One region of the Mesorhizobium sp. B2-2-4 genome, then DNA from elsewhere that is predicted to be linked to it. Evidence: predicted binding sites of a transcription regulator. Region 1 holds the regulator's gene; each other region holds the start of a gene.
The links. The regulator PhoB, encoded in region 1, activates phosphate uptake and scavenging genes when phosphate is short. The targets are predictions, from matches to a motif close to TGTCATNNANCTGTCAT.
Positions count from the first base shown of each region.

Region 2: a site for PhoB is predicted at 2,565-2,581, ahead of ppk2 (polyphosphate kinase 2). Genes of this name have one in related genera too.
Region 3: a site for PhoB is predicted at 5,711-5,727, ahead of phnF (phosphonate metabolism transcriptional regulator PhnF). Genes of this name have one in related genera too.

Region 1 covers NZ_VFWB01000001.1:79,798-90,128, forward strand. Annotated here, with positions in the region: gene FJ959_RS00395 (YMGG-like glycine zipper-containing protein) at 156-401, shown strand; gene FJ959_RS00400 (CHASE domain-containing protein) at 604-2,226, opposite strand; gene FJ959_RS00405 (ATP-binding cassette domain-containing protein) at 2,363-3,163, opposite strand; gene FJ959_RS00410 (sugar ABC transporter permease) at 3,179-4,531, opposite strand; gene xylF (D-xylose ABC transporter substrate-binding protein) at 4,674-5,714, opposite strand; gene FJ959_RS00420 (ROK family protein) at 5,974-7,215, shown strand; gene phoB (phosphate regulon transcriptional regulator PhoB) at 7,223-7,912, opposite strand; gene phoU (phosphate signaling complex protein PhoU) at 7,932-8,639, opposite strand; gene pstB (phosphate ABC transporter ATP-binding protein PstB) at 8,665-9,468, opposite strand; gene pstA (phosphate ABC transporter permease PstA) at 9,465-10,316, opposite strand; gene pstC (phosphate ABC transporter permease subunit PstC) at 10,320-10,331, opposite strand, start outside.
Region 2 covers NZ_VFWB01000007.1:144,612-154,942, reverse strand. Annotated here, with positions in the region: gene hemB (porphobilinogen synthase) at 1-578, shown strand, start outside; gene FJ959_RS19295 (dihydrofolate reductase family protein) at 800-1,447, shown strand; gene ppk2 (polyphosphate kinase 2) at 1,538-2,458, opposite strand; gene FJ959_RS19285 (aldo/keto reductase) at 2,698-3,741, shown strand; gene FJ959_RS19280 (hypothetical protein) at 3,822-3,968, shown strand; gene FJ959_RS19275 (DUF982 domain-containing protein) at 3,996-4,229, opposite strand; gene FJ959_RS19270 (GntR family transcriptional regulator) at 4,360-5,025, opposite strand; gene FJ959_RS19265 (multidrug efflux MFS transporter) at 5,144-6,397, shown strand; gene FJ959_RS19260 (DUF423 domain-containing protein) at 6,434-6,799, shown strand; gene FJ959_RS31840 (hypothetical protein) at 6,815-6,964, opposite strand; gene FJ959_RS19255 (hypothetical protein) at 7,029-7,172, opposite strand; gene FJ959_RS19250 (substrate-binding domain-containing protein) at 7,338-8,414, shown strand; gene FJ959_RS19245 (OpgC family protein) at 8,430-9,608, opposite strand; gene FJ959_RS19240 (alpha/beta hydrolase) at 9,810-10,331, shown strand, end outside.
Region 3 covers NZ_VFWB01000012.1:52,729-63,059, reverse strand. Annotated here, with positions in the region: gene FJ959_RS26190 (ABC transporter substrate-binding protein) at 158-1,153, shown strand; gene FJ959_RS26185 (sugar ABC transporter ATP-binding protein) at 1,216-2,769, shown strand; gene FJ959_RS26180 (ABC transporter permease) at 2,766-3,734, shown strand; gene FJ959_RS26175 (zinc-binding alcohol dehydrogenase family protein) at 3,796-4,815, shown strand; gene phnF (phosphonate metabolism transcriptional regulator PhnF) at 4,939-5,688, opposite strand; gene phnG (phosphonate C-P lyase system protein PhnG) at 5,805-6,266, shown strand; gene phnH (phosphonate C-P lyase system protein PhnH) at 6,266-6,877, shown strand; gene FJ959_RS26155 (carbon-phosphorus lyase complex subunit PhnI) at 6,880-7,992, shown strand; partial or broken gene FJ959_RS26150 (alpha-D-ribose 1-methylphosphonate 5-phosphate C-P-lyase PhnJ) at 7,989-8,828, shown strand; gene phnK (phosphonate C-P lyase system protein PhnK) at 8,957-9,733, shown strand; gene phnL (phosphonate C-P lyase system protein PhnL) at 9,799-10,331, shown strand, end outside.

The DNA of each region.
Region 1 (10,331 bases):
TCGCTCGGGTTTTTCGGCGGCCGAGGCATCGGAAAGCTGCGCCCAGAAAAAGACTCTCTTCACCAACAATAAATTGGAGCAGCAAAGGTCGTTTTTTCATGCTAAGTGACGGCTGGAGCTTATTAAAGTGAGGACACGAAGTGAGGAGTGACCCTATGCGGAAAATTCTTATTGCCATGGCTGCCGTGGTCGCCGTCAGCGGCTGTACCTCGACCGAGCAGGATGTCGTCGGCGGTGGCTTGATCGGCGCCGGCGTGGGCGGCTTGGTCGGCGGCGGCAAGGGCGCGCTGATCGGCGCGGCCGTCGGTGCCGGCTCCGGCCTGCTGGTCCGCAACCTGCGCAATGGATACTGCCAGTATCGCGATCATCGGGGTCGCATCTACACGGCTCGCTGCAACTAAGGCAATTCGGGCGGGAAAAGCGCGGAGCGGTTTTCCCGCCGGAATTGCGAGCAAGGAGCGGATCGGCGATCTATCGACGCTGAACCGCTCCGAGCAACTTGAATCGCGCGCTGCCGGGCTCATTCGCGAACCCGGCAGCGGCGCGGCAATTTATTGGCCGCCGCGTGAAGCCTGGAGCGATTCCGCCAAGGCCCGATGGCCTTCACGCCGGCAGCGGAATCCTGATTTCCACATTCAATCCGTCATCGCGATAATCGCGGTGGATCGTGCCACGCAGCTCACGCGTGACATTGAGGTCGATCAATTTGGTGCCGAAGCCGGTCGTGGCCGGGGCGTCGACCTTCTTCTGCCCGGTTTCCTGCCAGCTCAGAGCCAAGACCCGGTCACGCCCGCGCCCTTCGACCGACCATTCGATCCTGAGGGCGCCGACCGTATTGCCGGCCTCGCCATATTTCAGCGCATTCGTTGCCAGTTCATGGAAGGTGAGGCCCAGTGCCTGCGTCGTGGTTTCGTCAAGCAGCACCTCCGGCCCGGACAAAAGCTCTTCCGGCAGTTCCTTTCCGAACACCTGGCCAAGCTCGATGCGCAGGAGATCGCCGAGATCCGCCTTCTGCCAGCGCGAGCGCGTCAGCATGTCCTGGGACGCGGCCATTGCCTGCAGCCGGGCCGAGAACGATGCCGAGAACTCATTGACGTCGCTGGCACGTGACGCGGTCTGGCGCGCGATCGCCAGCACTCGCGTGATCGAATTCTTGATGCGATGCTTCATCTCCTGCAGCATCAAATCCTTTTCGAGCAGGCTCTTTTCCGTCGTCTCGTGCAGCAGCGACGCTGCCTCGTAGGCTCGCTCCTGATAGCGCGCGACGAGCGCGATGGCGCCGGCCAGCAGCAGCCCGAACAGGCCGAGCATGACCGGGATGGCCCGCGACGATGGTTGCGAGAAGGCGCTTGTCGGCCTGAACTGCACGGTCCACGGCCGGCCCGCCACGCTGATCTTGCGAGTAACCAGCAGCCTGTCGCCGAAGGCCGAGACGGGCGGCGTCTCCGACCGGAAAAGCAGATGATCGGGATCGACCGCGCCATCGTAGATTTCGGTGTTGACCGGCAGCAGCGGCGCGCGGCTGAGCGCGATCTGGAACAGCTCCCTGGCCCGGAAGGCCGCGTAGAGAAAGCCTACCGTCGAGGATCGCGATGCGTTTATGGCATCAGGTGCGGTCTCGACGTTGAGCCGCACGAAGACGAGAAAGCCGGTGAAGGTCTGTGCTGCACCCGTGTCCTGGCCGAGTTGCACCAGCCCGCTCGCGTGCTGCTGGTCATCTGCCATTGCCTTCTCGATTGCCGCGCGCCGCACGGGCTCGGTGAACATGTCATAGCCGATGCTGGCCTTGTTGGACGGATCGAGCGGCTCGAACAGCACAACGGGCGTCCGCCATGGCTGGGTGGTGTCCGGATAGATCGCACGCCTGGTGCCCTGGTCATGCAGCATGTCGCGCTCGACCGTCGCCTCGTCGCCTGCTTTCACCAGCCGGAGAAAGCCGATGCCGCGCAGGCCGGCGAAATTGGTATCGACATTGAGGGCATTGAAGAACGCTTTGAACTCGCTCTGCGAGATGTCGCCATTGCGGGCGTCGAACAAGGCTTGCGACGAGCGCAGCAGCGACAGCTGCAGGTCGATCCGGCTCTCGATACGGTTGAGCGCATCGTCCGCGGTCGCGTCGAACTTGATGCGAGCCGCCTCTTGCGTCGCGAAATAGGCGAACCCCGCCATTGTCATGCTGATCAGCGCAACGGCAACGAAAGCGACGATTGGAAAAAGCTTCTTCAACGGATAATGCGGCCTATCAGCATGTGAGCCCTTTATGGGCAAGTCGCCCGGTCAACACAATGGCAAGGCCAAGCCATCCCGCCGGCTGGCATATCACCTGATCGGCAGATCGGTAACGGGCTCAGGCCAGCAGGCTTCAGGCAGCGATCTTCAACGCGCCTGGTCCGGGAATGGCGCCAGGCGGACATTTGCCCAGGATGATCATGCCCAGCACCTCGTCCTGGGTCACATCGGTGGTGCGGGCAGTGCCGACGACCTGGCCGTTTTTCATGACGCACACCCGGTCGGCCAGTTCGAATACGTCGTGAATGTCATGGCTGATCAGGAAGATGCCGATGCCGTCGGACTTGAGCTGCCTGACCAGTTCCCCGACCTGGGCCGTTTCCTGCGGTCCAAGTGCTGCCGTCGGCTCGTCCATGATCAGGATGCGGGCGTTGAACAGGATCGCGCGTGCGATCGCCACCGACTGCCGCTGTCCGCCCGACAGCTTGATCACCGGCTCCTTGAAGCGCTGGAAGCGGGGATTGAGCCTGCCCATCACCTTGCGCGCCTCGGCCTCCATGGCGACATCATCGAGCGTGCCCCAGGCGGTCCTCAGCTCGCGGCCGAGGAACAGGTTGGCGGCGGCGTCGACATTGTCGGCGAGCGCCAGGGTCTGGTAGATCGTCTCGATGCCGTATTTCTTGGCATCGCGCGGGTTGGAGATCGAAGCCTCTTCGCCGTTGACGAAGATTTGGCCCGCGTCACGCTTGTAGGCGCCCGACAGGATCTTGATCAGTGTCGACTTGCCGGCGCCGTTATGGCCGAGCAGGGCCACGACCTCGCCGGGGAAAAGATCGATCGAAGCATCGTCGACGGCGCGAATGCCGCCGAACGCGATTGAGATGTTGCGCATGTCGACCAGCGGGTTGCCGGCGGGAGCGATCCTGTCAGCCATGATTGTCCTCCTCCCTCAAACGCGTTTGCGATAGACGGTGTCGAGCCACACCGCGATGACCAGCACGGCGCCGACGACGATGCTCTGCAGAGGCGAGTCGACGCCGAGCAGCACCATGCCGGATTGCAGCGACTGCATCAGAAGCGCGCCCAGCATGGCGCCGATGATCGTTCCCGAACCGCCGGCGAGCGACGTGCCACCGATGACGGCCGCCGCGATCACCAGCAATTCATCGAGCGTTCCGAGCACGTTGGTGGCCGAGTTCTGCCGGGCCGACGAGATCGCGGCGGCGATCGTGGCCAGCACGCCCATGATCATGAACACTTTCATCGTGATCCAGCGTGTATTGATGCCGGCGAGGTTGGCTGCTTCCGGATTGCCGCCAATGGCAAAGACATAGCGACCAAAACGGGTGCGTTTGGTGATGAAGGTCATGACCAGCCCGACGGCGATGGCCATCAGCACCGGTATGGCGATGCCGTGGGCGATGAACAGGCCGCCCTCGGGCACGGTTATGTTGTTGGCGGCTGCATATCTGTTCACGATGCCGACTGGCCACGGATAGGAATTGGCCAGCCAAACCGCGCCCATGATGACGGCGCAGGTCAGCACGCCGATCAGCGTCTCGGCCCAGATCGGACGCAGCGGGAAACGGAAGCGCTTGCGCTGTACCCGCCCGTTGAACAGCGCAAGCACCACCGCAAGGCAGGCGGCGATACCGACCACCCAGCTCCAGGTCGCGCCGATCGATCCGGCCGGGCCGCCGCCCATCAGCTGGAACGTCGCGTTGAGCGGCGCCACCGTCTGGCCGCTGGTAACCCACCATGCCGCACCGCGCCAGACCAGAAGCCCGCCCAGCGTCACGATAAAGGCCGGCACTTCGAGATAGGCGATGACAAAGCCCTGGAAGGCGCCGATCAACAGACCGAGCACCAGGCCGATGACCAGCGCCAGCACCCAGATCCATGGGTTGCCAAGCTCAAGCCCGACGAAGCGCACTAGGAAATGCACTTGGGCGAAGCCCATGACCATGCCGATCAACCCTTCGGCGGAACCGACGGACAGATCGATATTGCGCATGACGATGACCAGCACCATGCCGCAGGCCATGATGGCGACGGCCGAGGTCTGCACCGACAGGTTCCACAGATTGCGCGGCGTGAGAAAGGTACGGCTGTCGAAATCGAGCGGATTGACGCCGAGACGCAGGCTGGACAAGACATGCAACCCGATCCAGATCAGCAGCAGCGCGCCGATCATGCCGAGCATGCGCGTGTCGATCTCGGTCGCCTTAAGGAACCGGGCGACGGCGCCGAGTTCCGACGCACGCGCGGTGTCGGCCTGCGGGTTGGACGTCGTATCGGTCATGATTTTCTCCCACCGGCCTGCCCGTCCGATGCGGGATGCCGGAAGCCAGCCTAGAAGTTACCCGCCCGGGGCGGAAAAACAAATTTTCTTGAAAAAACGCCGCGGCTTGGCAGCCGCGGCGTTCATCGCATGAAATGGAAGATCAGTTGCAGGCCGCGACGCTGCCCGCCGCGACGCCGGCACAGACCTCGTCTTTCTTGATCCAGCCGGCGTCGATGACGACGTTGAGATTGTCCTTGGTGATCGCAACCGGGGTCAGGAACAGCGATTTGACGGTGTTCCCACCGGGCGTTGTGAAGTCCTTGACGCCGGCGATATCGGTCATCTTCTTGCCGTCGGCCAGCTGCGAGGCGATCTCGGCGGCATTCTTGCCGAGTTCACGCGCGTCCTTCCACACCGACACGGTCTGCGTGCCGAGCGCGATGCGGTTCAGCGCCGCGTGGTCGCCGTCCTGGCCCGAGACCGGAACGGTACCGGCCAGGCCTTGAGCCGTCAGCGCCGCGACGACGCCGCCGGCAGTGCCGTCATTGGCCGCGACGACCGCGTCGACCTTGTTGTCGTTGGCGGTCAGGAACTGCTCCATGTTCTTCTGCGCATTGGCCGGCAGCCAGCCATCCGTATAGGCTTCGCCGACATTCTTGATCTTGCCGCTGTCGATGGCGTCCTTGAGCACTTCCATGGAGCCCGAGAACAGGAAATCGGCATTCGGATCGGCACCCGAGCCCTTGATGAAGACGTAGTTGCCTTCCGGCTTCACCTTGAACACTTCGCGGGCCTGCATGCGGCCGACTTCCTTGTTGTCGAAGGTCAGATAGAAGACGTCCTTGTTCTCGATCAGGCGGTCATAGCCGACGACCGGAATGCCTTCGTCGAGCGCCTTCTGCACCGCCGGGCCGATGGCGGAGGCGTCCTGCGCCAGGATGATCAGCGAATTGGCGCCCTGGGAGATCAGGCTCTCGACGTCGGTGAGCTGCTTGCCGGGATTGGACTGGGCGTCGGCGGAAATATACTTGTCGCCGGCGGCTTCGATCGCCTTCTTCATGGCGGCCTCGTCGGTCTTCCAGCGCTCTTCCTGGAAGTTCGACCAGGAAACGCCGATGACCTTGTCCTTCGCCTGCGCGACCGACGCGAGCGTCAGCGACATGGCGACACCCGCCAGGATGGCGGCTGTGAATCTCTTCATCTTAATCCTCCCTGCGCCGCGTATGGCGCGACCAAACAGGCCCGTAGGCCGGCACAAAGGCTCTATTTTTTCGAGCCTCGAAAAAACACTGGTCCATCGTCGGAACGCTGTCAACGTCGATTCTGATGTATTTTGATGTCCTCGTGAATTTTTTTCGAGCTCCGGAATAAATAATGACAGCCAAGGCCGGTTCTGCCAGTATTTGACGGTCGTCGGGATCCTGGGGAGAGAACGCGGCGACGGGGAGGATGCGAGAAACATGTCGGTCGGAATCCGCCACGACGATTTGCGCCGACGCAACCGGGCGATGGTGATCGCGGCCGTGCGCCGTGCCGGGCAGCCCTCGCGCACCGAGATTGCCGCGACCACCGGGCTCAGCCATTCCACCATATCGGCGATCTCCTCCGACCTGATTGGCGAAGGCATCCTGGCGCAGAGCAAGCCGAGCGAGGCCGGTGCGCTGAAACGCGGCCGGCCGCAGGTCGGCCTCAGCCTCAACCCTGAAGCCGCGGCGGTGATGACCGTGGTGCTGTCGCTGAATTTTCTCTCCGTCGCCGTCATCGACTATGCCGGCCAGGTGATATCTGAAGAGCAGCGCCGGCTGGACACGCTCACCCTGTCGCGCGAGGCGCTGATCGGCGAATGCGTGGCCATCGTCAGGCGGCGGTTCGAGGATCCCGACCTCGACGTCGGCAGCATCGCCCGTATCGCGCTGGCGATCCAGGGCATCACCGACACGGATGCGCGCACCATGCTGTGGTCGCCGATCACGCCGCAGACCGACATCGCCTTCGCCGACATACTGGAGGCCGAGTTCGGCATTCCCGCCACCATGGAGAACGATTGCAACATGATGGCGGTGGCGCTGCGCTGGCGCGATCCCCAGCGCTACCGCGACGACTTCATCGCCATCCTTTTGTCGCACGGCATCGGCATGGGCTTGGTGCTGAAGGGTGAACTGTTCACCGGCACCCATTCATCCGGAGGCGAGTTCGGCCACATGATCCATCGCCCCGGCGGGGCGCTCTGCCGCTGCGGGCGGCGCGGCTGCGTCGAGGCCTATGCCGGCAACTATGCCATCTGGCGCAACGCGAGGCAGCTTGGCGAGGACACCGAGCCCGTCGACGTCAGCGACGCCGACATGCGCACCCTGGCGGCCTCGGCGCGCGAAAAGGACGGGCCGGAGCGCGAAGCCTACCGCAAGGCCGGCGAGGCGCTGGGTTACGGCCTTGGCAGCCTGTTCGCGCTGATCGATCCGGCGCCGGTCGCCATGGTCGGCGTCAGCGCCGCCGCCTTCGACCTGATCGAGCCGGCTCTGCGCGAGGCCATTGCCCAGACCGCCGGCGGCCAGCACTCGAAATCGATTTCCTTCGACACCGAGCCGAACGAACTGCCACTGATCCGCGAGGGCTGCGCCATGCGCGCGCTGACCTTCGTCGACCAGGAGATTTTCGCGCCGGGGGCACAGGCGAAATCAGGCGTGGGCGAGAACGTTGCGTGACATATCCCTAGTCTTCGCGAATCGCATACCCCGCGCCCCGAATGGTGCGGATCACGTCAGGCATGCGGCCATTGTTGACCGCCTTGCGCAGCCGGCCGACATGCACGTCCACGGTGCGCTCGTCGATATAGATCGTTTCGCCCCAGACATTGTCGAGCAGTTGGCTGCGCGAGAACACGCGGCCGGGATGTCGCATCATGAATTCGAGCAGGCGGAACTCGGTCGGCCCGAGCCGGATCTCGCTTTTCTTGCGGTAGACCCGGTGCGATTCACGGTCGAGCACGATGTCGCCGACCTTGAGCACGCTGGACAGAACTTCGGGCTTGGCGCGGCGCAGCAGCGCCTTGACGCGTGCCATGAATTCCGGCGTTGAGAACGGCTTGACCAGATAGTCGTCGGCGCCGGTGGAGAGACCGCGCACCCGGTCGCTTTCCTCGCCGCGCGCCGTCAGCATGATGATCGGCAGCCGCTCGGTCTCGGGCCGCATGCGGAGACGGCGGCAGAGCTCGATGCCGGACACCGCCGGCACCATCCAGTCGAGCACAAGAAGGTCAGGGACATTCTCCTGCAAGCGGATCTCGGCTTCGTCGCCGCGCGTCACCACCTCTACCTGATAACCCTCCGATTCCAGATTGTAACGGAGCAGCACACCCAGCGGCTCCTCGTCCTCCACCACCATGATGCGTGGCGCGATCATCGACTGGTCACCCCTGCCGTCAAGCCGCTGGCGCCGACATCGCCGTCTCGTCCTGCTTCGGGCGATTGGCGGGCAATTGCGTGCCGGTCAGCACATAATAGGCATTTTCGGCAATGTTGGTCACGTGATCGCCGATGCGCTCGAGATTCTTGGCGCAGAACAAAAGATGCGTGCAGGCGGTGATGTTGCGCGGATCCTCCATCATGTAGGTCAGCAGCTCGCGGAAGACCGACGTGTATTTGACGTCGATGCGTTCATCGTCGGCGCGCAGCTTGGCAAGTGCCGCGGCATCGCGCGCCGCATACTCCTCGATCACGCCTTGGACCTGGATCAGCACAAGCTGCGCCATGGCGTCGATGGAGTGCGACAGGTCGCGCGGCGTGGCGGCAAGGCCGACGGTGCCGACGCGCTTGGCGATGTTCTTGGCGAGATCGCCGATGCGTTCGAGATCGCCCGCCATGCGGATCGAGCCGACGACATGGCGCAGATCGTCCGCCATGGGCTGCCGCTTGGCGATCAGGGTGATGGCGCGGTCGTCGAGTTCGCGCTGGCGCGCATCCATGATCGCGTCGTCGGAGACGACGCGCTGGGCGAGCGCGTTGTCGGAATTCAGGAGCGCCTTGGTCGCGCCGCCGACCATCGATGAGGCGAGATCGCCCATGTCGCGGATCAGCCTGCTGATCTGTCCGAGATCTTCGTCAAAGGCTGCGACTGTGTGTTCGGCCATGATCTTGGTCCTCGTATGCCTGGGATCAGCCGAAGCGGCCGGTGATATAGTCCTGCGTGCGCTTCTCGCGGGGCGACGTGAAGATCTTCTCGGTGCGGTCGAACTCGACCAGCTCGCCCAGATACATGAAGGCGGTCTGCTTCGACACGCGCGCCGCCTGCTGCATGTTGTGGGTGACGATGACGATCGTATAATCGGCCTGCAACTCGTCGATCAGCTCCTCGATCTTGGCGGTCGACAGCGGATCGAGCGCCGAGGCAGGCTCGTCCAGCAGGATGACCTCCGGCTTCACCGCCACCGTGCGGGCGATGCAGAGGCGCTGCTGCTGGCCGCCCGAAAGGCTGAGGCCGCTGGCGTTGAGCTTGTCCTTGACCTCGCTCCACAGTGCCGCGCGCTTCAGCGCCTGCTCGACACGGCCGTCCATCTCCGCCTTGCTGAGCTTCTCATAGAGCCTGACGCCGAAGGCGATGTTCTCGTAGATCGACATCGGGAACGGCGTCGGCTTCTGGAACACCATGCCGATCTTGGTCCTGAGCAGGTTGAGATCCTGCGAACGGTCGAGGATATTCTGGCCGTCGAGCAGCACCTGGCCCTCGGCGCTCTGCCTCGGGTAAAGCTCGTAGATGCGGTTGAAGACGCGCAGCAGCGTCGACTTCCCGCAGCCCGAAGGCCCGATGAAGGCGGTGACGCTGCGCTCGGGCAGCGACAGGCTGATATCCTTCAGCGCCTTCGACTGGCCATAGTAGAAATTGAGGCCCTTGACCTCGATCTTGGCTTTCTCGACCGCGACTTCGGGCGTATTCAACTCGGTGGACAACATCGGTTTCATCTGTCCTCTCTGCGTCCGGTAAGGCTGCGGGCGAAGATGCTCAGCCCGAGAACCGTAAGGGTGATTATGAGTGCGCCGGTCCACGCCAGCTGCTGCCATTCCTCGTAGGGGCTGAGAGCGAACTGGAAGATGGTGACGGGCAGGCTGGCCATCGGCGCATTGAGATTACTCGACCAGAACTGGTTGTTGAGCGCCGTGAAGAGCAGCGGCGCCGTCTCGCCGGAAATGCGGGCGATGGCCAGCAATATGCCTGTGACGATGCCCGACAGCGCCGCACGGTAGGCGACCGAGCGGATGACCACCCAGCGCGGCGCGCCGATCGCGGCGCCGGCCTCGCGCAAGGCGTTCGGCACCAGGTTGAGCATGTCCTCGGTGGTGCGAACGACGACCGGGATGACCAGGATGGCCAGTGCGACGGCACCGGCGATCGCCGAGAAATGTCCCATCGGCCGCACCAGCAGCTCGTAGACGAACAGGCCGACGATGATCGAGGGTGCCGACAGCAGGATGTCGTTGATGAAGCGCACGACGGTGGTGAGGCGCGAGAAGCGGCCATATTCGGCCATGTAGGTCCCAGCGAGGACACCGATCGGCGTGCCGACGATGACGGCGATGACTGTCATCATGATACTGCCGTAGATGGCATTGAGCAGGCCGCCGGCATCGCCGGGCGGCGGTGTCATTTCGGTGAACACAGAGAGCGAAACACCCGACAGGCCCTTATAGAGCAGTGCGCCGAGGATGAGCGCCAGCCAGGCCAGGCCGATGCCCGCCGCCGTGACGCATAGCGTCATCATCACGGCATTCCTGCGCTTGCGTCGATTGTGAAGCGATGTGGCCGTCGACATCGGTCAGGCTCCCGT
Region 2 (10,331 bases), on a different contig from region 1:
GCGACGGCCTCATCGTCAATGACGAGACGGTGGAACAGGTAACCGCGGCGGCCGTCATACAAGCAGCGGCCGGCGCCGACATCATCGCGCCGTCCGACATGATGGACGGCCGCATCGGCGCCATCCGCGACGCGCTCGACGCAAACGGTTTCCAGGACGTGGCGATCATGTCATATGCGACGAAATTCGCCTCCGCCTTCTACGGGCCGTACCGCGAGGCGGTCGGCACGGCCGGCCTGCTCAAGGGCGACAAGAAGACCTATTACATCGACCACGCCAATTCAGACGAAGCGGTGCGCGAGGCCGAGCAGGACCTGGCCGAAGGCGCCGACATGCTGATGGTCAAGCCCGGCCTGCCCTATCTCGATATCATCCGCAGGCTGAAGGACGAATTTGCGGTGCCAACCTTCGCCTACCAGGTGTCGGGCGAATATTCGATGATCAAGGCGGCGGGCGCCAATGGCTGGATCGACGGCGAAAAGGCTATGCTGGAATCGCTTCTTGCGTTCAAACGCGCCGGCTGCGACGGCATTTTGACCTATTTCGCCCCTGAGGTGGCGGAGATGCTGAGAGCATAGTTTCCTCCCAGCGCCTTCAAACCATATGCTCTTCATGGAACTCACCGGCGAATGAGCCGGTATGGCGGCTGTCTCGGCAGCCGCCACTTTCACTCTGGACATCGCATGGGCGAAGTACGGATATGCATCTTCTCGATCGCTGAAAATACTACTTGCAATTTGCAATCGGTTTGCTAGAAAGTAACTGCTTGCAAAATACAACTGGTCTGAGGAGGCTTTCCATGTCCAGACTTCGCGTCAACGCATTCACCTTGTCGCTCGACGGTTACGGCGCCGGTCCCGACCAGGATTTGAAAAACCCGCTCGGGGTCGGCGGGGAAGCCCTGCACAAATGGATGATCGGTACCCGCACCTTCCGCAAGATGGTGCTCGGAGACGACGGCGGCACAACCGATACCAACGAGGCGTTCGCGGCGCGCAGCTTCGAGAATGTCGGCGCCTGGATCCTCGGCCGCAACATGTTCGGGCCGATCCGCGGCGAATGGCCTGACGAAAACTGGAAGGGCTGGTGGGGCGACAGCCCGCCCTATCATGTGCCGGTCTTCGTGCTGACCCACCATGCGCGCGAGCCGATCGTCATGGAGGGCGGCACGACCTTTTACTTCATTACGGATGGCATCCATTCGGCGCTCGAGCAGGCAAGGGCAGCGGCCAATGGCAGCGATGTGCGGGTCGGCGGCGGCGTCGCCACCATCCGGCAGTACCTCCAGGAGAGGCTCATCGACGAGATGCATCTGGCGATCTCGCCGGTGCTGCTCGGCTCCGGCGAGCACCTCTTCGCCGGGATTGATATGCCGAAGCTCGGCTACGCGTGCAGCGAACAAGTAGCGACGCCGCTTGCCACGCATGTCGTCATCAAGCGGACTTAGGAATTAGTTGTCTGCGACAGTGGGAATTGGCAACCCTTGGTGCAGATCCTTTCTCCCCGTCACTATACGGGGAGAAGGACAAACTCTCGTTCAATACTTCTCGGGCACGTAGAGCTCGCGCGGCAGCACCTGGCGCTCGTATTCGGGATTGAAGACCCGCTCGGGCAGCGTGATCTCCTCGTGCGGCACCTCTTCATAGGGAACCTGCTGCAAGAGGTGGTCGATGCAGTTCAGCCGGGCGCGCTTCTTGTCGTTGCCCTCGACGATGAACCAGGGCGCCTCCGGAATGTTGGTACGGGCGAAGGTCTCTTCCTTGGCCTTGGTGTACTGTTCCCAGCGCACCCGCGACTGCAGGTCCATCGGCGACAGCTTCCACTGCTTCATCGGATCGTGGATGCGCATCAGGAAGCGCATCTGTTGTTCCTCGTCGGTGATCGAGAACCAGTATTTGACCAGCGTGATGCCCGAACGGACCAGCATGCGCTCGAACTCCGGCACGTCACGGAAGAATTCCTCCACCTGATCGGGCCCAGCGAAACCCATCACCCGCTCGACGCCGGAACGGTTGTACCAGGAGCGGTCGAACAGAACGATCTCGCCGCCGGCCGGCAGGTGCGGCACATAACGCTGGAAATACCATTGCGACGTCTCTCGCTCGGTCGGTGCCGGAAGCGCCACGACGCGGCAGATCCGCGGGTTGAGCCGCTGGGTGATGCGCTTGATGACGCCGCCCTTGCCAGCCGAATCGCGGCCTTCGAAGATCACCACAAGCTTCTTCTTGTGGTAGGCGACCCAGGATTGCAGCTTGATCAGCTCGGATTGCAGCCCGATCAGGTCGCGAAAATACTGCATGCGGTCGATAGAAGGCGGATGCGCGTTCTTGTAGATCCTGGCGATCTCCAGCGACAGCGCCGGTTCCGACATCTCCAGTTCATAGTCCTCGTCGAGCGTGTCGGCGAGTTCGGCTTCCAGCCAGTCCCGGGCGCCGGACTTGGGTATGGATTCATTCATCGGTGTTCCTCCATCTGCAAGCTGCCGCCTCCGGCAACGACCGGGCGCACTGGTCGCGTCCTGACGGCGGCGCGCAACGCCCTGATCGACCGAGTATAGGCCGGCAATGACGGTTTTATTGCAGGGGCACGCCACGGCCGCTCATCGGTGTGCTGGGGCCGGAGGGCGACAAGCCGCACGGATTGTCCTACAAATCCAGCAACCTGATCGGGCCATTCTTCTCAATCGCGAGGACTGACATGGAATACCGCACTCTCGGCCGTTCCGGCCTGAAGGTTTCGGCGCTGACGATGGGCACCATGACCTTTGGCGGCGCCGGCCCGTTCGCGGCTGTGGGCAACAGCGATCTCGCCGAGGCGAAGCGCATGATCGATCTGTGCATCGATGCCGGCATCAATCTCATCGACACGGCCAATGTCTATTCGGACGGCCTGTCGGAGGAGATCATCGGCGAGGCACTCGGCGGCAAGCGCAGGAACGACGTGCTGATCGCCTCCAAGGCGCGCATGCGCATCGGCGACGGTCCCAATGACGAAGGCCTGTCGCGCCATCATTTGATCCGCGAATGCGAGAAAAGCCTTAAGCGGCTCAAGACCGACGTCATCGATATCTATTTCCTGCACGAATGGGACGGCGTGACGCCACTCGAAGAGACCATCGCCGCGCTCGACACGCTGGTCGGCCAGGGGAAGATCCGCTATATCGGCTGCTCCAACTATTCCGGCTGGCAGGTGATGAAGGCGCTCTCCATCAGTGACACCCGCCATCAGCCGCGCTTCGTCACCCAGCAGATCCACTACACGCTCGAAGCACGCGAAGCCGAATACGAGCTGCTGCCGATCTCGGTCGACCAGGGATTGGGCGTGCTGGTGTGGAGCCCACTGGCGGGAGGCCTGCTGTCGGGCAAGTATCACCGTGACAGCCCGACCGCGCGCCAGGTCGCCGGCTGGTCCGAACCGCCAATCCGCGACGAGGACCGGCTGTGGCGGATCGTCGATGTGCTGGTCGAAATCGGTAAGGCCCGCGGTGTGTCCGCCGCACAGGTGGCGCTTGCCTGGCTGCTTGGCCGGCCGGCTATCAGCTCGCTTGTGATCGGCGGGCGCAACGAGGCCCAGTTCAGGGACAATATCGCGGCGGCCAGCCTGACGCTGGCCGGCGAGGAACGTGATCGCCTCGACGCGGTCAGCCGCCCGCCCCTGCTCTATCCCTATTGGCATCAGCAGCTGACGGCAAAGGAGCGTTTCGGCGCCGCCGACCTTGTGATCGACCGAAGCAGCTTATAGGAACCCTGGTGCTGGCTCCGAGACGTCGGAAGGCGAACGACGCGTAGTCAGCCCACAAGAACAGCAAAAAAGGAGCCGCTATGGCACGAGCACCAAATTACGATCAGGAACGCAAAGAACGCGATCGCCAGAAGGCGGCCAAGAAGGCCGAAAAGCTGGCGGCCAAGGCTGCGGCGCGGGAGCGTCAGAAACCCGAGACTGACGCCGAGATTGAAACAGAGGAATGACGGCGCGCGGCGGCAATCCGGCCTGGATCAGGCCGGCGCCTTGTCGCTGACGAAGACGTCCACTTCACGCGCCGCCGCGATAAAGGCGCGCCTTGCGTTCATGGCCGGCTTGTCGCCGGCCAGCGCATCGTGGCAGGCCTGCAGCGCCGCGCGATGCTTGGGGGTGCGCTTGCCGGGCCAGCTGTTCATGAGATAGTCGGAAGCCTCGCGGGCCGAGCGTAAGAGCTGTGTACTTCCCGCCGTGGCTGATTTGACGGTCACGGGTACTTCAAATCGGTTGTTTTCCATCGCCCGGTCCTACGCCATCGGCGTCCGCGAAGCGAGGCCGAAAGTGGGGCTCGGGGCCGGTGGTCCTTTTTTCGGCGGCGAGTGGCCTGCCCTGCAGGCCGCATTATGCCGCCACGACGGCAAATCCCCTGGCGCGAAGGCCGCGGCGATCATTGGCCAGCGACGTCAACAGACGGTCGCGACTGCCCACGATATGCTGCGAGAGCAAGCGCGCGGCTTCCTGTGCATCGCCGCTCCGCACGGCGGCCAGGATGGCATGATGTTCGGCCCAGGCGCGGCCAAGGGCCGCTCCATCGCGTACCTCCAGCCAACGGGCGCGCGAAAGCCTGGTCATCGCGTCGCGGACGGCCCGAAACAGGAATTCATTGCCGGACAGTCGCGCCAGCTCGATGTGGAAATCCATGCCGACGCGATGCCATTCCTCGCGCGGAGTGTCGTCGTCGCAAGAGACGAGCATAGCCTCGATGACATCGACGGCACTTCTGTCGGCAAGCCCGCATGTCAGCCGCAAGGCCGCGACCTCGACCGCTTCGCGGTAGACCGCGATCTGCTCGAGTTCGGCCAGGTTGATGGGCGAGACCGTCCAGCCGCGCCCGTCCCTGCCGACCAGCCCTTCGGTTTCGAGCCGCAGCAGCGCAGCCCTGACCGGCGTGCGCGAGGCGCCGAAGCGGCTTTCGATCCAGCGCTCGGTGAGTTTCTCACCCGGGCCGATCTCAAGTCCAAGGATCATCTCGCGGAGCTGCCGTTCGACGTTGTGCATCTGCGACATCGTTGTTGCCTTTTCACGTGCCCGCATTGACAGCGGTCGGGCTGTGGGTCCATGACGGATACCGACTTGGTATCCCAAAATGGTATCCACAACAATCCCTGGCACACGCAGGCACGGCATGACGCAGAACGATACGGAACAGGGCGGCTACAATATCCACTGGCGGCGCAATCTCGCCGTCTGCTTCGCGGGTTCGTTCAGCACGCTCATCGCCATGACCCTGCTCTTGCCGTTCCTGCCGCTCTATGTCGAGCAACTGGGCGTCGAGGGCCATGCGGCGATCGTGCAATGGTCGGGCATCGCCTATGGGGCGACCTTCTTCGCGGCGGCGCTCGTTGCGCCGTTATGGGGACGGCTCGGCGACCGCTACGGCCGCAAGCTGATGCTGGTGCGCGCCTCCTTCGGCATGGCGATCTGCATGTCGCTGACCGGAATGGTCGAGACGGTCTGGCAATTGGTGCTGCTGCGCCTGCTGATCGGCTTTGCCGGCGGCTATTCCTCCGGCTCGACCATATTGGTGGCCATGCAGACGCCGAAGGACCGCTCCGGCTGGGCGCTCGGTGTCTTGTCCGCTGGCATCACGGCAGGTTCGCTGGTCGGCCCCTTGCTCGGCGGCGCGCTGCCGCCGGTAATCGGCATCCGCGCGACCTTTCTGTTGTCCGGCGGCGTCATCTTCCTTGCCTTTCTGGCGACGACATTCCTGATCAAGGAGAACCAGCGCCCGCAAGCAAGCAAAGCCGCGACGGCGGCAAAGCCGAAGAGCGGCTGGTCGCAAATTGCCGACAAGCGTCCGGTCGTGGCCATGCTGACGACCGGCATGCTGCTGGCCTTCGCCACCATGTCGATCGAGCCGATCATCACCGTCTATGTGCAGCAGCTGATCGAGGACCAGAGCCGGGTGACGCTCGTTGCCGGCGTGGTGATGTCGGCGGCCGCCCTTGGCGCAATCCTGTCGGCGTCATGGCTTGGCAGGCTCGCCGACCGCGTCGGTCACTGGAACGTCGTCGTCGGCGCGCTGGCCGTGTCGGCGCTGCTGCTCATTCCGCAGGCCTTCGTCACCGACGGCTGGCAACTGATCGGGCTGCGCTTCCTGATGGGCCTGGCGCTCGGCGGTTTGCTGCCTTGCATCACCAGCGTCATCCGCCACAACATTCCCGACGGCGTCGGCGGCAACGTGCTCGGTCTTTCGATCTCGGCCCAATATGTCGGCCAGGTCGCCGGACCGCTTGCCGGCGGTTTCGTCGGCGGCCATTTCGGCATGCGGGCGGTGTTTCTCGGCACGTCGGTGCTGATGGCGCTCGGCGCGGTCTACAACTGGATTGTCCAGGCGCGGCGGACGCGGAATATGTTGATGGAAGCGGGCAAGCCCTGACGAACTGCCCAGCCGATCAACCGAAGGAGCGTCGACATGAACCTGACCGAAACGACCGGCAGCCGTCTGCTTGTGCTCGCCGCCGGCATCGTGGGCGCGGCCGGCGTGGCGCTGTCGGCGGCCGCCGCACATCTCGGCGGCGCCTTCACCGGTACGGCGGCATCGTTCCTGCTGATGCACGCACCGGTGTTTCTCGCCGTCGGTCTCCTCGACGCGAATCGCCCGCTGCGGTTAGCCAGCCTGGTGCTGCTCGTCGGGCTCGTGCTTTTCACGGGCGATCTTCTCGCCCGCGATTTTCTCGGATCGAGGCTGTTTCCGATGTCGGCGCCGATCGGAGGCACCCTGCTCATCGCAGGCTGGCTGACCATAGCTGTCTCCGCCGTGGTGCGTCGGCGACCCTGAGATGCGCGGCCGGTTTCAATCCCGGCGACGTTCAAGTCGGATCCAAAGATCGCGGTTGCGCGCCGAGAGCGTCGCGCGGCGCGGCGCCTCTGGCCGCTCCGCGGCCGTGCCGATGCCCCAATAATTGCGATAAATGTCGTCGAACAGATGCTTCATGGGATGCATGGCTCTTCTCCTCTTGATTTGAATTGAATCGATCCAATAGGCCGACGCAAAAAATTCACGCCAGTCAGCTCCGCTTGCGCGCCACCAGGAAGCGCAGATCGCGAATCCACGGGCTTGTTCCGCCGCGGCGCTTGGACTTGTTGGCGGCCGACCCGATGCTCCAGTCGTTGCGATAGATGTCTTCGAACAGATAGTTAACAGGATGCATGGCGCACCTCCCATCTAGGTTTAATCCAGCAGGCAGATTCTTAGTTGGATCGATTCAAAGATAGGCCTATGGAAGCCGCCGGTCAAGCAAAATTTGAATCGATCCAACGAAAGTGCTAGATGCAAATCGGGAACGTGCTAAATGCATGTCAGGAGGCACGCGCAAATGGCGTCACTCACCGCAGGCAATCGACGACCCGTCCGGCTGGCCGACATCGCCAAGGCAGCCGGTGTTTCGCACGGCACCGCCTCCAACGTTTTCAGCCGCCCCGAGATCGTGCGCGAAGAAGTCCGCGAACGGGTCCGTGCGGCGGCCGAGGCGATGGGCTATGCCGGCCCCGATCCCAAGGGCCGCCTGCTGCGGGCCGGGAAGGTCAACGCCATTGGCGTGGCCACCGCAGAGCCCCTCTCCTATTTCTTCGAGGATCCCTTCGCGCGCGTGATGATGGCGGGTATCTCGCAGGCCTGCGATGCGACCGGGGCCGGGATCTCATTGGTCTCGGCGGCCAACACCGAACAGCTTGCCTGGAATATCCAGAGCGCCCTTGTCGACGGCTTCATCGTCTTCTGTATCGAAGGCGGCTCGCGCCTTGTCGAATTGGCGCGTGAGCGCAAACTGCCGTTCGTGGCGCTGGATCTGGATTCGGAAGACGGGTCCGTCGCGGCGATCGGCGTCGACAACATCGCCGGCGCCAGCCTGGCGGCGCGCCATCTGACGGAACTCGGGCATCGCCGCTTTGCCGTGCTGGCGCTGCCTTTCGCCGACGGCAGGACAGGCATCATTTCACCCGAGGAGCTTCGCGCCGCGGCCTATGCGGGGACACGCGATCGCCTCACCGGCTACTTCCGGGAGCTTTCGCGGGTTGGCATCGATACATCCAAAGTGCCCGTCTACGAAACCGCCAACGATGCCGCCACCACAAAGGCGGGGCTGGAAACGATCTTTGCTTCCGGCGAACCACCCACGGCCATCCTGGCGATGTCGGACAGGATGGCCTTGGCAACGCTTGAATGGCTGAGCGCGCGCGGGCTGAATGTCCCCGATGATGTTTCGGTCATCGGTTTCGACGGCGTTCCCGAAGCAGCGCTATCCGAGCCGCCACTGACCACCGTCGCACAGCCGATCGCCGAGATGGGCCGGCTTGCGGTCAAGGCGATCCTGGAAAACGACGGCAAGGTCAGTCGGCAATTGCTGCCGGTCGAACTGATCGTGCGCGCCTCCTCGGCTCCACCGCGCCGCTGAACCGGCTCGCCGACCTCAGCGGTTGGCTCTAGCCACGGCCGAGATACCGAACGACGCCTGGACGGGCTTGGCGTCCTTTTGCGTCGTCCTGGCTTTCCCCGAACCCCCGATGGTCGACAACCATTCGAGGTAGAAAGCGAGCGCGAACTGCATGGCGATGCCGGCGGCGAGCAGCAGGCTGTCATAGGCGAGGCCGCCGGGATTGATCAGCTTCATCACCTGGGCGACCATGGCGATCAGCGTGCCGGCGATGAACACCGGCAGCGAGCGCTTGCCGAGTATCGCCAGCGGATGGTCGGGTCCGGTGCGGAACAGGTTCGAGACCACAGGCAGTGCCACCACCAGATAGCTGACCGCCAGGATGTGCAGCAGCCGCGGGAGCGACAGGAATGTCTTGTCGAAGCCGGTCAGCACCACCGGCAGGTCGAACCAGGTCACCTGGCCCCAAAGCGGACTATGTACCCATGCCAGCGCGGCCAGGACATAGGCCGCGGCCGCGCCGATAAGCCAGCGGTTGACCGGGACGACGCCGCCGCGCCTGACATGCAGCATGGCGGCAAGGCCGATGTTGAACAGGATCTGCCAGGACAGCGGGTTGAGGAACCAGAGGCCGGGCTCGGGATAGTTCGGCGGGGCGATCTGCCAGATGCCGGCAACAAGCCATAGCAAGCCGGACACTGTCAGCGCTGCAAGCGGCCTGTAGCTGATGAACAGCAAGAAGGCCGGCGCCAGCAAAAGCAGGACCGCGTAGACCGGCAGGATGTTGTTGTAGCCGAGCTGGTGGCCGAGCGTGACGATACCGACCAGCACCTCGGGCGTGTCCTTCATCAGCGGTTCGATGTTGATCAGCTTCAGCAGTTCCGGCCGCCGGCCGAACACCGCCGCGGCACAGAACATTGCCATCACCGCCATCGTGGTGACGATATGGGCGATATAGAGCACGCCTGCCCGCCGCCACATTTTCAGCGTCGCGAGCAGCCGGCCTCCCGGGCGGAACTTCGTGCCATAGGCAAGCGCGACCGAAATGCCCGATATCAGCACGAAAGCCTCGGCCGCATCCGAAAAGCCGAAATTCTTGTAGGTCAGGGTCTCGAAAGCCGTGCCCGGCACATGGTCGACGAAGATCGTCAGCAGCGCGAGCGCACGCAGCACATCGATGCGCGTATCGCGCTCGGTTGGAACTGGGGTGGTCATCGACAAAAGGCCTCAAAGCTGGTTGTTCATGCCCAGCAATGCGACCCCCGGCGCACCGCTTCGATTCCTCCGCGAGGGAGTATATCGGCGCAGAAACGGACTGAAATGCGCCCGGTTCAATCAACTTTCGCGGAGCATGAAAATATTGCGTTTTGAAGCCGGCAAATTGAGTGAAATGAAATGTAATCAAAAGGATATGGCATGAGCGATACAAGCGTCGAAAACAGCCTGCCGCGGCTGGATCTGGCCTTCCCCTATCGCTTCTTCGGATCCGGCGGGGCCAGCGACGAATGCCTGTTCCTGCTGCATGGATCAGGTGTCGACGAGACGACCCTGGTGCCGCTGGCGAGGCAGATCGCACCGCATGCCTGCCTGGTCGCCGTGCGTGGCCGCATCGTTCAGGATGACGGCTTCCGCTGGTTCGAGCGAATCACGCCGACCAGCTTCGAGCAGGCCAGCATCCGCCGCGAGACGGCCGCTTTCGCGCGCTTCGTGGCCGAGGCCATGGAGCGGCACCGGATCGATCCGAAGCGCATGGCCTTTCTCGGCTATTCCAATGGTGCCAATCTGGTTTCCAGCCTGATGCTGCTCCATCCCGGCCTTGTCGGACGGGCGGCACTGCTGCGGCCGATGCCGGTGCTGGACGAGACGCCGGCAACCGATCTGACCGGCATCAAGGCGCTGATTGTCGCCGGCGCCGCCGACCTGACCTACGGACCCTTC
Region 3 (10,331 bases), on a different contig from region 1:
GCTATGCCCCGAGGATGGCATAAACACCGCTTGCATCGACCGGATCGATGCACTATCAAAATACTGCAACTGTTTTTTATTGATAAAGTTCTGTTTGGCTACGCCTATCCGAACCGAGCTTCCGTATCGTTCACCGGGCGACCTAGGGAGGAATTCCATGAAATTCGTGACCAGCATTCTCAATCGCCGCGCTGTCATGGCGCTGGCGGCCGCGTCGATGCTTGCCGGCGTCATGCACTCGGCGCCGGTTTCGGCGGCGGACGTGACCATTCCGATCATCGTCAAGGACACCACGTCCTTCTACTGGCAGATCGTCTTGGCCGGGGCCCGCAAGGCCGGCAAGGATCTCGGCGTCAACGTGCCGGAGCTCGGCGCCCAGGCAGAGACCGACGTAAACGGCCAGATCTCGATCCTCGAAAACGCCGTCGCCAGCAATCCGGCGGCGATCGTCATCTCGCCGACCGAGTTCAAGGCGCTCGGCAAGCCGATCGACGAAGCCGCCGCCAAGGTCAAGGTTATCGGCATCGATTCCGGCGCCGACTCCAAGGCCTTCACCTCCTTCCTGACCACTGACAACGTCCAGGGCGGCCGCGTCGCCGCTGACGGGCTCGCAGCGGCCATCGGCGAAGCCAATGGCGGCAAGATCGAGGGCGACGTTGCCCTGATCACCAACACGCCTGGCGCCGGCTCGCTCGAACAGCGCAAGCAGGGCTTCATCGAACAGCTCAAGGCGAAATATCCGGGCCTGAAGCTGGTCGCCGACAAATATGCCGACGGCCAGGCCACCACCGGCCTCAACATCGCCACCGACCTGATCACCGCCAATCCGAACCTCAAGGGTATTTTCGCTTCCAACCTGATCATGGCGCAGGGCGTCGGGCAGGCTGTCGCCGAAAACAGCCTCGGCGGCAAGCTGGCGCTGGTTGGCTTCGACAGCGACGAGAAGCTGATCAAGTTCCTCAACGACGGCGTCATTTCCGCCCTCGTCGTCCAGGATCCCTACCGGATGGGCTATGACGGCATCAAGACCGCGCTTGCCGCCTCCAAGGGCGAAAAGGTCGAGACCAATGTCGACACCGGCGCCAACCTGGTCACCAAGGCCAACATGAAGGATCCCAAGATCGACGCGCTGCTCAACCCGAAGCTCAACTGAGCATCGGCACGCGCAACTGTTTCCGGGGCCTCTGCGCCCCGGAAACAACAGGGAGGATTGCCATGACGTCGACCGCGCAGGAACTGCATCCGGCCCCCGTGCTGGAGCCCGGCAGGACGATCCTCGAGCTGCAGGGTCTGGAAAAGCGCTATCCCGGCACGCATGCGCTGAAGCCTGTGACCCTGGCCTTCAAGGCGGGAGAGATCCACGCCATCGTCGGCGAGAACGGTGCCGGCAAATCGACCCTGATCAAACTTCTGACCGGCGTCATCCCGCGCACCTCCGGAGAGGTTGTGTGGGAAGGCAAGCCGGCTGCCCTGGCGACGCCGCACGAAGCCATGGCGCTCGGCATCAACGCCGTGCACCAGGAAGTCGTGCTCTGCCGCCACCTGACCGTCGCCGCCAACATGTTCCTCGGCGAGGAGAACTCGCGCTTCGGCATCCTCCAGCAACGAGCCATGGTCAGGGAAGCGCAGAAGATCATCGACGGTCTCGGCTTCGACCTGCCGGCGCATGTCGTGCTCGGCGATCTCACCATCGGCCAGCAGCAGCTGATCGCCGCCGCCCGAGCCACCGTGCGCGGCACCAAATTCCTGATTTTCGACGAGCCGACCGCCTACCTCACCCGCAAAGAGGCCGACCAGCTGTTCACGCTGATCCGCCGCCTGAAGGGTGAAGGCGTCACCATCATCTACATCAGCCATCGCATGGAGGAGGTGTTCGAGCTCGCCGACCGCGTCTCGGTGCTGCGTGACGGCACGCTGGTCGGCACCCGCAACATCGCCGAGACCAATGAGCCGGAGCTGGTCAAGCTGATGATCAACCGCTCGATCGAGCAGATCTATCACAAGGAGCATTTCACGCCGGGCGCCGTCATCGCCGAGGCGCGGAACCTGTCCGGCAAGGGTTTCGAGAATGTCTCTCTGTCGGTGCGCGCGGGCGAGATCGTCGGGCTCTACGGCCTGATCGGAGCCGGCCGCAGCGAATTCGTCACCACCCTCTACGGCCGCCACCGCAAATCGGCCGGCCAGGTGTTGTGGGAAGGCAAGGAGGTGCAGGTCAACTCCGAGCACGACGCCATCAAGCTCGGCATGGCGCTGGCACCGGAAAGCCGCCGCGACCAGGGCCTGTGCCTCAACCTGCCGGTTGCATTGAATCTCAACCTGCCGATCTACAAGCGCATATCGAAAAATCTGCTGATCTCGTCTGCGCAGGAGAAGGCCGAGGCGGACCGGCAGATCGCCGACCTCAGGATCAAGACGCCGACGCGCGGCGCGCTGGCCTCCAGCCTGTCGGGCGGCAACCAGCAGAAGATCGTCATCGGCAAGTGGCTGGCGCACGGCGCCAAACTGTTCATCTTCGACGAGCCGACGGTCGGCGTCGATGTAGGCACCAAGGCCGAGATCTACCGGCTGTTCAGTGTGCTGTTGTCCAAGGGCGCGGGCATCATCCTGATCTCGTCCTATCTGCCTGAGGTCTACGAACTGGCTGACACGCTGCATGTGTTCAGGCGCGGCAAGCTGGTGGCCACGCATGGTTTCCGCACCGCCGATCACGAGGACATTCTGGGCCAGGCCCTGGCCGAGAAACAAGAAAAGACGGGAGGACAGACATGAGCACCGAGGCGATCCCTGCCGAAAAGCCGAAGCGCAACTACAATGCCCTGTTCGGGCTGACGCTGCTTGGCCTGCTGCTTCTGATGTGGGTCATCCTGGCGGTCGCCACGCCGTCCTTCGCTTCGGCGCTCAATATCACCAACCTGCTGCGCCAGGGTTCTCTGATCGCCATCCTGGCCGTCGGCCAGACCTTCGTCATCATCACCGGCGGCATCGACCTTTCCGTCGGCGCCATCGTCGGCTTCGCCACCGTCATCGTCGCGCTGCTGATCAATGCCGGCTGGCCGGTCTGGATCGCGGTTCTGGCGACGCTGCTGGTGGGGGTCGCCATCGGCCTGTTCCACGGTTTCGGCATCGTCAGGATGGGCCTGCCGCCCTTCATCATCACGCTGGCGACCATGACCTCGCTGCGCGGCATCGGTCTCCTGATGACCAATGGCAATTCGATATCGATCAACAGCGACGCGTTCCAGGCGTTTTCGCGCGGCTCGCTGCTGGGGATCCCCTATCTGTTCTGGATGGTAATCGTGGTTGCCCTGCCCTCCTACGTCTTCCTGCACCACACGCGATGGGGACGCTATCTCTTCTCCGTCGGCTCGAACGCGGAAGCCGCGCGCCTCTCCGGCGTCAACGTGCCGCGCACGATCTACATGGCCTATGTGCTGTCCGGCCTGTGCGCGGCTTTCGTCGGCGTGCTGCTCGCGTCCCGCATCGGCATCGGCAATCCGACGCAGGGCGACACCTACGAGCTGCAAGCCATCGCCTCGTCGGTGATCGGCGGCACGTCGTTGTTCGGCGCTATCGGTTCGGTGCACGGGCCGCTGATCGGCTCGTTCATCCTCTCCACCATCAACAACGGCGCCAACCTGCTCAACGTCAACACGTTCTGGCAGCGCGTCATCACCGGCATGTTGATCATCGTCATCGTCTACTTCGACGGCCTGCGCCGCCGAGGTGGCAAGTAAAATCGATCGCCGGCCGGGTCGAAAATCGGCCGACGATTCCATGAACCGACTGGATTGAAGCATGAAAGCCGTTGTCTGCCGTTCGCCCGGCGACCTTGTCGTGGAAGACCGTCCCGCGGCTGGCTCGCCGCCTCCCGGCTGGGCGCTGGTGGCGGTCAGCCATGTCGGCATCTGCGGCACCGACTACCACATCTTCGAGGGCAAGCATCCCTTCCTCGCCTACCCCCGCATCATGGGCCATGAAGTGTCGGGGACCATCGTCGAGGCGGGCGAAGGCGTTGGTCTTGCCACGGGCGAGCCGGTCATCATCAATCCCTATCTGGCGTGCGGCAAATGCATCGCCTGCCGGCACGGTAAACCCAATTGCTGTGTCCGGATCGAAGTGCTCGGCGTGCATCGCGACGGCGCCATGTGCGAACAGATCCTTATCCCGGAACAAAACCTCTATCCAGCCAACGGCCTGTCGTTGGCCGATGCCGCGGCCGTCGAGTTCCTGGCCATCGGCGCCCATGCGGTGCGGCGCTCGCGTGCCGATCCCGGCGCACGGACGCTCGTCATCGGCGCCGGACCGATCGGGCTCGGCACCGCCATCTTCGCCCGCATCGCCGGGCTCGACGTGACGCTGCTCGACATGAGCAGCGAAAGGCTCGGCTTCGCCGCCAATGAACTCGGCTTCAAGACCCTCGACGGGTCGCGCGGCGCGGCATCCGATCTGGTCAGCGAAGCGACATCAGGCGAAGGCTTCGACGTGGTCTTCGACGCCACCGGGAACACCCCCTCGGTGCAGTCGGCCTTCGCTCATGTCGCGCATGGCGGGACATTGGTGCTGGTCAGCGTCGTGAAGGACGACATCGCCTTTTCCGACCCCGAGTTCCACAAGCGCGAGATGACGCTTGTCGGCAGCCGCAATGCCTTGAGGGCCGACTTTGACCACGTCGCCGCTTCGATCCGCGATGGCGCGGTGCCGCTGGCCAAGCTCGTCACCCACCGCACCACGCTTGCCGACACGCCACGTGACCTCGCCCGCTGGGCGCATGAGAAATCCGGGCTGATCAAGGCCGTGATCGAGGTAGGGGCATAACATGGCAGGCCGTGAACCCGGCCCGAATTGACCACACCCCCGCGCAGGTCGACCCCCAAACGCCAAGCCGCTGACAAGTGCGCGCGACCGGGCTGGTCTGATTCCAGCGTTAGGCCGACACGCCTACAGCGCCGACAGTTTCAGCTCCACCCGCTCCGCCGGGAAGCGCGCCTCGGCGAATTGGATCGGCCGGCCGTCCGGCGTCATGTTGACGGCCACCGTGACCAGCACGATGCCGCCCGGCTGCAGATCGAGGTCGGCAAGGTCGGAAGCATCGGCGTGACGCGCCGACAGCACCGTCGATTGCCTGAGATAATCGTCTATGCCGAAACGCTTGAGCGATGCGGTGATCGACCCGGTCTCGGCCATGGCCACATCGATGCCGGCGAAGCGCCTGGCGTCGAACCAGCCGGAAGCGCGCGACACCGGCTTCCCATCGGCCTCGCCGCGCGTCTCCAGGCGAATCACATCCGATCCCCTGGCAACGCCCAGGGCTTCGGCGACGCGCCGGCTGGCGGGCTCGACCGATGAGGCCAGCAGCACGATATGCCGCTCCGACGCCTGGCCCTGCAAGCCGGTTGAAAATCGCGTGCGCGCGCCGATCGGATAGGACAGCCGCTTGCGCGACAGCACGAAAGTGCCGCGCCCCTGCTCGGCCCGCAGTACCCCGTCTTGCACGAGCGCCGCGATGGCGCTGCGCACCGTGTGACGGTTGACGCCATAGCGCTCGGCCAGCGCCACCTCCGGCGGCAGCGCGGCATTCTCGGCAAAATCGCCGGCAGCGATCGATTGCAGGATTCGGTCGGCGATCTGGCGCCACAACGAGACGCCGCTGCGCCGCTCGATACCGTCAGCCACGTGTTTTCCGTTCACGGTTTCGCCCCTGGCCGGCCCCTGTCACGCACCCGTCATGGACTCGCGTTAGGTAATGGGTATAATTCGTATGGTTGTCTATATCAATAGACAAATTAGAAGCAAGGATGTTGCTCATGCGAGGACAGGAAGCGCGCGACCAGGCCGAACGCAAGGCGGCCATGGCAACCCTGGCGCAGTCCAGCGGCGACGACATCGTTCGCCTCTGGAACGAATCCGGCCTGCCTGCCGAGGTCGAACTGCTGCGCGGTCCCGAGACCGGCCTGGTTACCATGCGCGGCCGCATCGGCGGCGGCGGCGCGCCGTTCAATGTCGGCGAGGCCACCGTGACCCGCGCCACAGTGCGCCTGCCGTCCGGACAGGTCGGCCATTGCTATGCGCTCGGCCGCGACAAGCAGAAGGCGAAGCTGGCGGCCATCGCCGACGCGCTGTGGCAGGACCCCGCCCACCGAGAGGCGGTCGAAACGGGCCTTCTCGCGCCGCTGCGGGCTGCCTTGACCACGGCACGAGAAAGGCGCCGCGCCGAAACGGCGGCAACGAAGGTGGATTTCTTCACCATGGTTCGCGGAGAAGATTGATGGATATCGCAGCGCAATCGATCGAGGGCGGGTTCGCCGATCCGGTGTTCAACGCCCAGACGGTGTTTCGCGCCGTCATGGACGCAATGGCGCGGCCGGGCAGCGTGCAACCCTTGCCGGCCCTGGCCCGCCCGCCGGCGCCGCTTTCGGCGACATCGGGCGCGGTTGCGCTGGCATTGTGCGACAATGACACGCCGCTCTGGCTCGACCCGGCCCTGCATGCCTCGGCAGCGGTCATGTCCTGGCTCGGCTTTCACAGCGGTGCGCCGCTGGCCAACACCCCGGCCGACGCGCATTTCGCGTTTGTGGCCTCGCCGGCCGAGATGATGGCGCTCGACGGTTTCTCGCAAGGCACGCAGGACTATCCCGACCGCTCGACCACATTGATCCTGCAGGTCGGCGATCTCACGTCAGGCACGCCGCTGCTGCTCGAAGGTCCTGGCATCGAGAAGACGGCGACGATCGCGCCGGCCCGCATGCCGCGTCATTTCATCGAGCAGTGGAAGCAGAACATCAACCGCTTTCCGCGCGGCGTCGACATCATCCTGGCGGCACATGACAGCCTCGCCTGCCTGCCGCGTACGACACGCATCAAGACGACGGAGGCCTAGCGATGTATGTTGCGGTAAAAGGCGGCGAAGCCGCGATCGCCAACGCCCACAGCCTGCTCGCTGACCGTCGGCGCGGTGACCGCTCGGTACCGGCACTGCGCCTCGACCAGATCGTCGAACAGCTGGCGCTCGGCGTCGACCGGGTGATGAGCGAAGGCTCGCTTTACGATCGCGAACTCGCCGCACTCGCTATCGTGCAGGCGCGCGGCGACATGATCGAGGCGATCTTCCTGGTGCGGGCCTACCGCACCACGCTGCCGCGCTTTGGCTATACAAATGCCATCGACACCGCCACCATGCTGGTCGAACGCCGCGTTTCGGCGACCTACAAGGACCTGCCCGGCGGCCAGTTGCTTGGGCCCACCTTCGACTACACGCACCGGCTGCTCGATCCCGAGCTTGCCGCCGGCGCCGATGTCGCCGCGCCCTTGCGGCGCGAGACGGAAGCGCAGGCAATGCCGCGCGTCTCGGCGATCCTCGCTCGCGATGGGCTGATCGAGCCGGACGGAGACATGCCGCAGGACCATGTCCCCGGCGACATCACCCGCGAGCCGCTGGAGTTCCCGATGGCTCGCGACATCCGCCTGCAGGCGCTGTCGCGCGGCGACGAGGGCTTCCTGCTGGCGCTCGGCTATTCCACGCAGCGCGGCTATGCCCGCAACCATCCCTTCGTCGGCGAGATCCGCATCGGCGAGGTCGAGCTGGAGCTCGACGTGCCCGAACTGCCTTTCGCGGTGCCGCTCGGTACCGCGCGCGTTACCGAATGCCAGATGGTCAATCAGTTCAAGGGCTCGGCCAAGGCGCCACCGCAATTCACACGCGGCTACGGGCTGGTCTTCGGCCAGAGCGAGCGCAAGGCGATGGCCATGGCACTCTGCGACCGCGCTCTTCGTGCAAGCGAACTCGGCGAGGACATTGTCGCCGCCGCCCAGGACGAGGAATTCGTCATCTCGCACTCCGACAACGTCCAGGCGACCGGCTTCGTCGAACATCTGAAGCTGCCGCATTATGTCGACTTCCAGGCCGAACTCGACCTCGTGCGCCGCATGCGCGCCGAGTACGACGCCCGCGAAAATCCCGGCAAGATTGAAGAGAAGAAAGAGGCCGCGGAATGAGCGCGCAACCGACCGACATCGCCAGCTACAACTTCGCTTATCTCGACGAACAGACCAAGCGGATGATCCGCCGCGCGATCCTCAAGGGCATCGCCATTCCCGGCTATCAGGTGCCGTTCGCCTCGCGCGAAATGCCGATGCCCTATGGCTGGGGCACCGGCGGCGTCCAGGTTACCGCTTCGATCATCGGCCCCGACGATGTGCTGAAGGTCATCGACCAGGGCGCCGACGACACCACCAATGCGGTCTCGATCCGCGCCTTTTTCAAGAAGGTCGCCAATGTGGCGGTTACGACCGATACCGCCAGCGCCAGCATCATCCAGACCCGCCACCGCATTCCCGAATATCCACTCGCCGCAGGCCAGGTGCTGGTCTACCAGGTACCGATCCCCGAGCCCCTGCGCTTTCTCGAGCCACGCGAGACCGAAACGCGCAAAATGCATGCGCTGGAGGAATACGGCCTCATGCATGTGAAGCTCTATGAGGACATCGCCAAGCACGGCCGCATCGCCACCACCTATGCCTATCCGGTGAAGGTCGAGGGCCGCTATGTGATGGACCCGTCTCCGACGCCGAAATTCGACAATCCCAAGATGCACCGCTCGCCGGCTTTGCAGCTGTTCGGCGCCGGCCGCGAGAAGCGCATCTACGCGCTGCCCCCCTTTACTGATGTGGTCAGCCTCGACTTCGAGGATCATCCGTTCGAGGTGCAGACCTTCGACCAGCCCTGCGCGTTGTGCGGCGCCGAGAACGTTTATCTCGACGAGGTCATCCTCGATGATCACGGCGGCCACATGTTCGTCTGCTCCGACACCGACCACTGCGAGAAGCGGCGCAGCACCCCTACCTCCCCCTTGTGGGGAGGTCGCGCCGAAGGCGCGGGTGGGGGTAGCGACCCATCGGCAGCCCCCACCCCGGCGCTGCGCGCCGACCCTCCCCACAAGGGGGAGGGTAAGGAGATACAATGACCGACGAACCCTTGCTACGCGTTTCGGCGCTCTCGAAATTCTACGGCTCGCGCGTCGGCTGCGACAACGTCACCTTCGATCTGTGGCCGGGCGAAGTCCTGGCTGTCGTGGGCGAATCCGGCTCCGGCAAGACGACATTGCTCAACTGCCTGTCGACGCGGCTGCTGCCCTCATCCGGCACCGCCAGCTACCGCATGCGCGACGGCCAGTTCCGCGAACTCTACCGCATGAGCGAGGCCGAGCGCCGCTTCCTGATGCGCACCGACTGGGGCTTTGTCCACCAGAATCCGGCCGACGGCTTGCGCATGACGGTGTCGGCCGGCGCCAATGTCGGCGAACGCTTGATGGCGGTGGGCGACCGCCACTACGGCAAGATCCGCGCCACCGCCGTCGACTGGCTGTCGCGCGTCGAGATCGAGGAAGATCGCATCGACGACGAGCCCCGCGCCTTTTCCGGCGGCATGCGCCAGCGCCTGCAGATCGCCCGCAACCTCGTCACCGGCCCGCGGCTGGTGTTCATGGATGAACCGACAGGCGGCCTCGACGTCTCGGTGCAGGCGCGCCTGCTCGATCTCTTGCGCGGCCTCGTCACCGATCTCGGCCTCGCCGCCATCGTCGTCACCCATGACCTCGCGGTGGCGCGGCTTTTGTCGCAGCGCATGATGGTGATGAAGGACGGCCGCGTCGTCGAAAGCGGCCTCACCGACCGCGTGCTCGACGACCCGCGCGCGCCGTACACGCAATTACTTGTTTCCTCGATTCTGCAGGTTTGACGATGGCGCCAAGTCACCCCCCCTCTGTCCTGCCCGCAAACGAATAACGATTGGAGTACCTTCTGATGCCGACGCCTCTCGTTGTTTCCGACGTCGCCAAGAGCTTCACCATGCATCTGCGCGACGGCATCAAACTGCCTGTCGTCGCCGGTGTCTCCTTCTCGATCCGCGCCGGTGAATGCACCGTGCTCGGCGGCCCGTCCGGGGCCGGCAAGAGCTCGATCCTGAAGATGCTCTACGGCAATTACGCCGTCGACGAAGGCCAGATCATCGTCACGCACGAAGACGGGCTGATCGACCTTGCCAGCGCCAGCCCGCGCACCGTGCTTGCCGTGCGCCGCCAGACCATCGGCTATGTCAGCCAGTTCCTGCGCACCGTGCCCCGCGTATCGGCGCTCGACGTCGTCGCTGAGCCGCTCGTAGAGCGCGGTGAGGATCGCGAAGCAGCAAGAAGCAAGGCGCGCGCCCTGCTGGCGCAGCTTAACCTGCCGGAAAAACTCTGGGCATTGCCGCCGGCGACCTTCTCCGGCGGCGAGCAGCAGCGCGTCAACATCGCGCGTGGCTTCATCACCGGGCACCCGATCCTGCTGCTCGACGA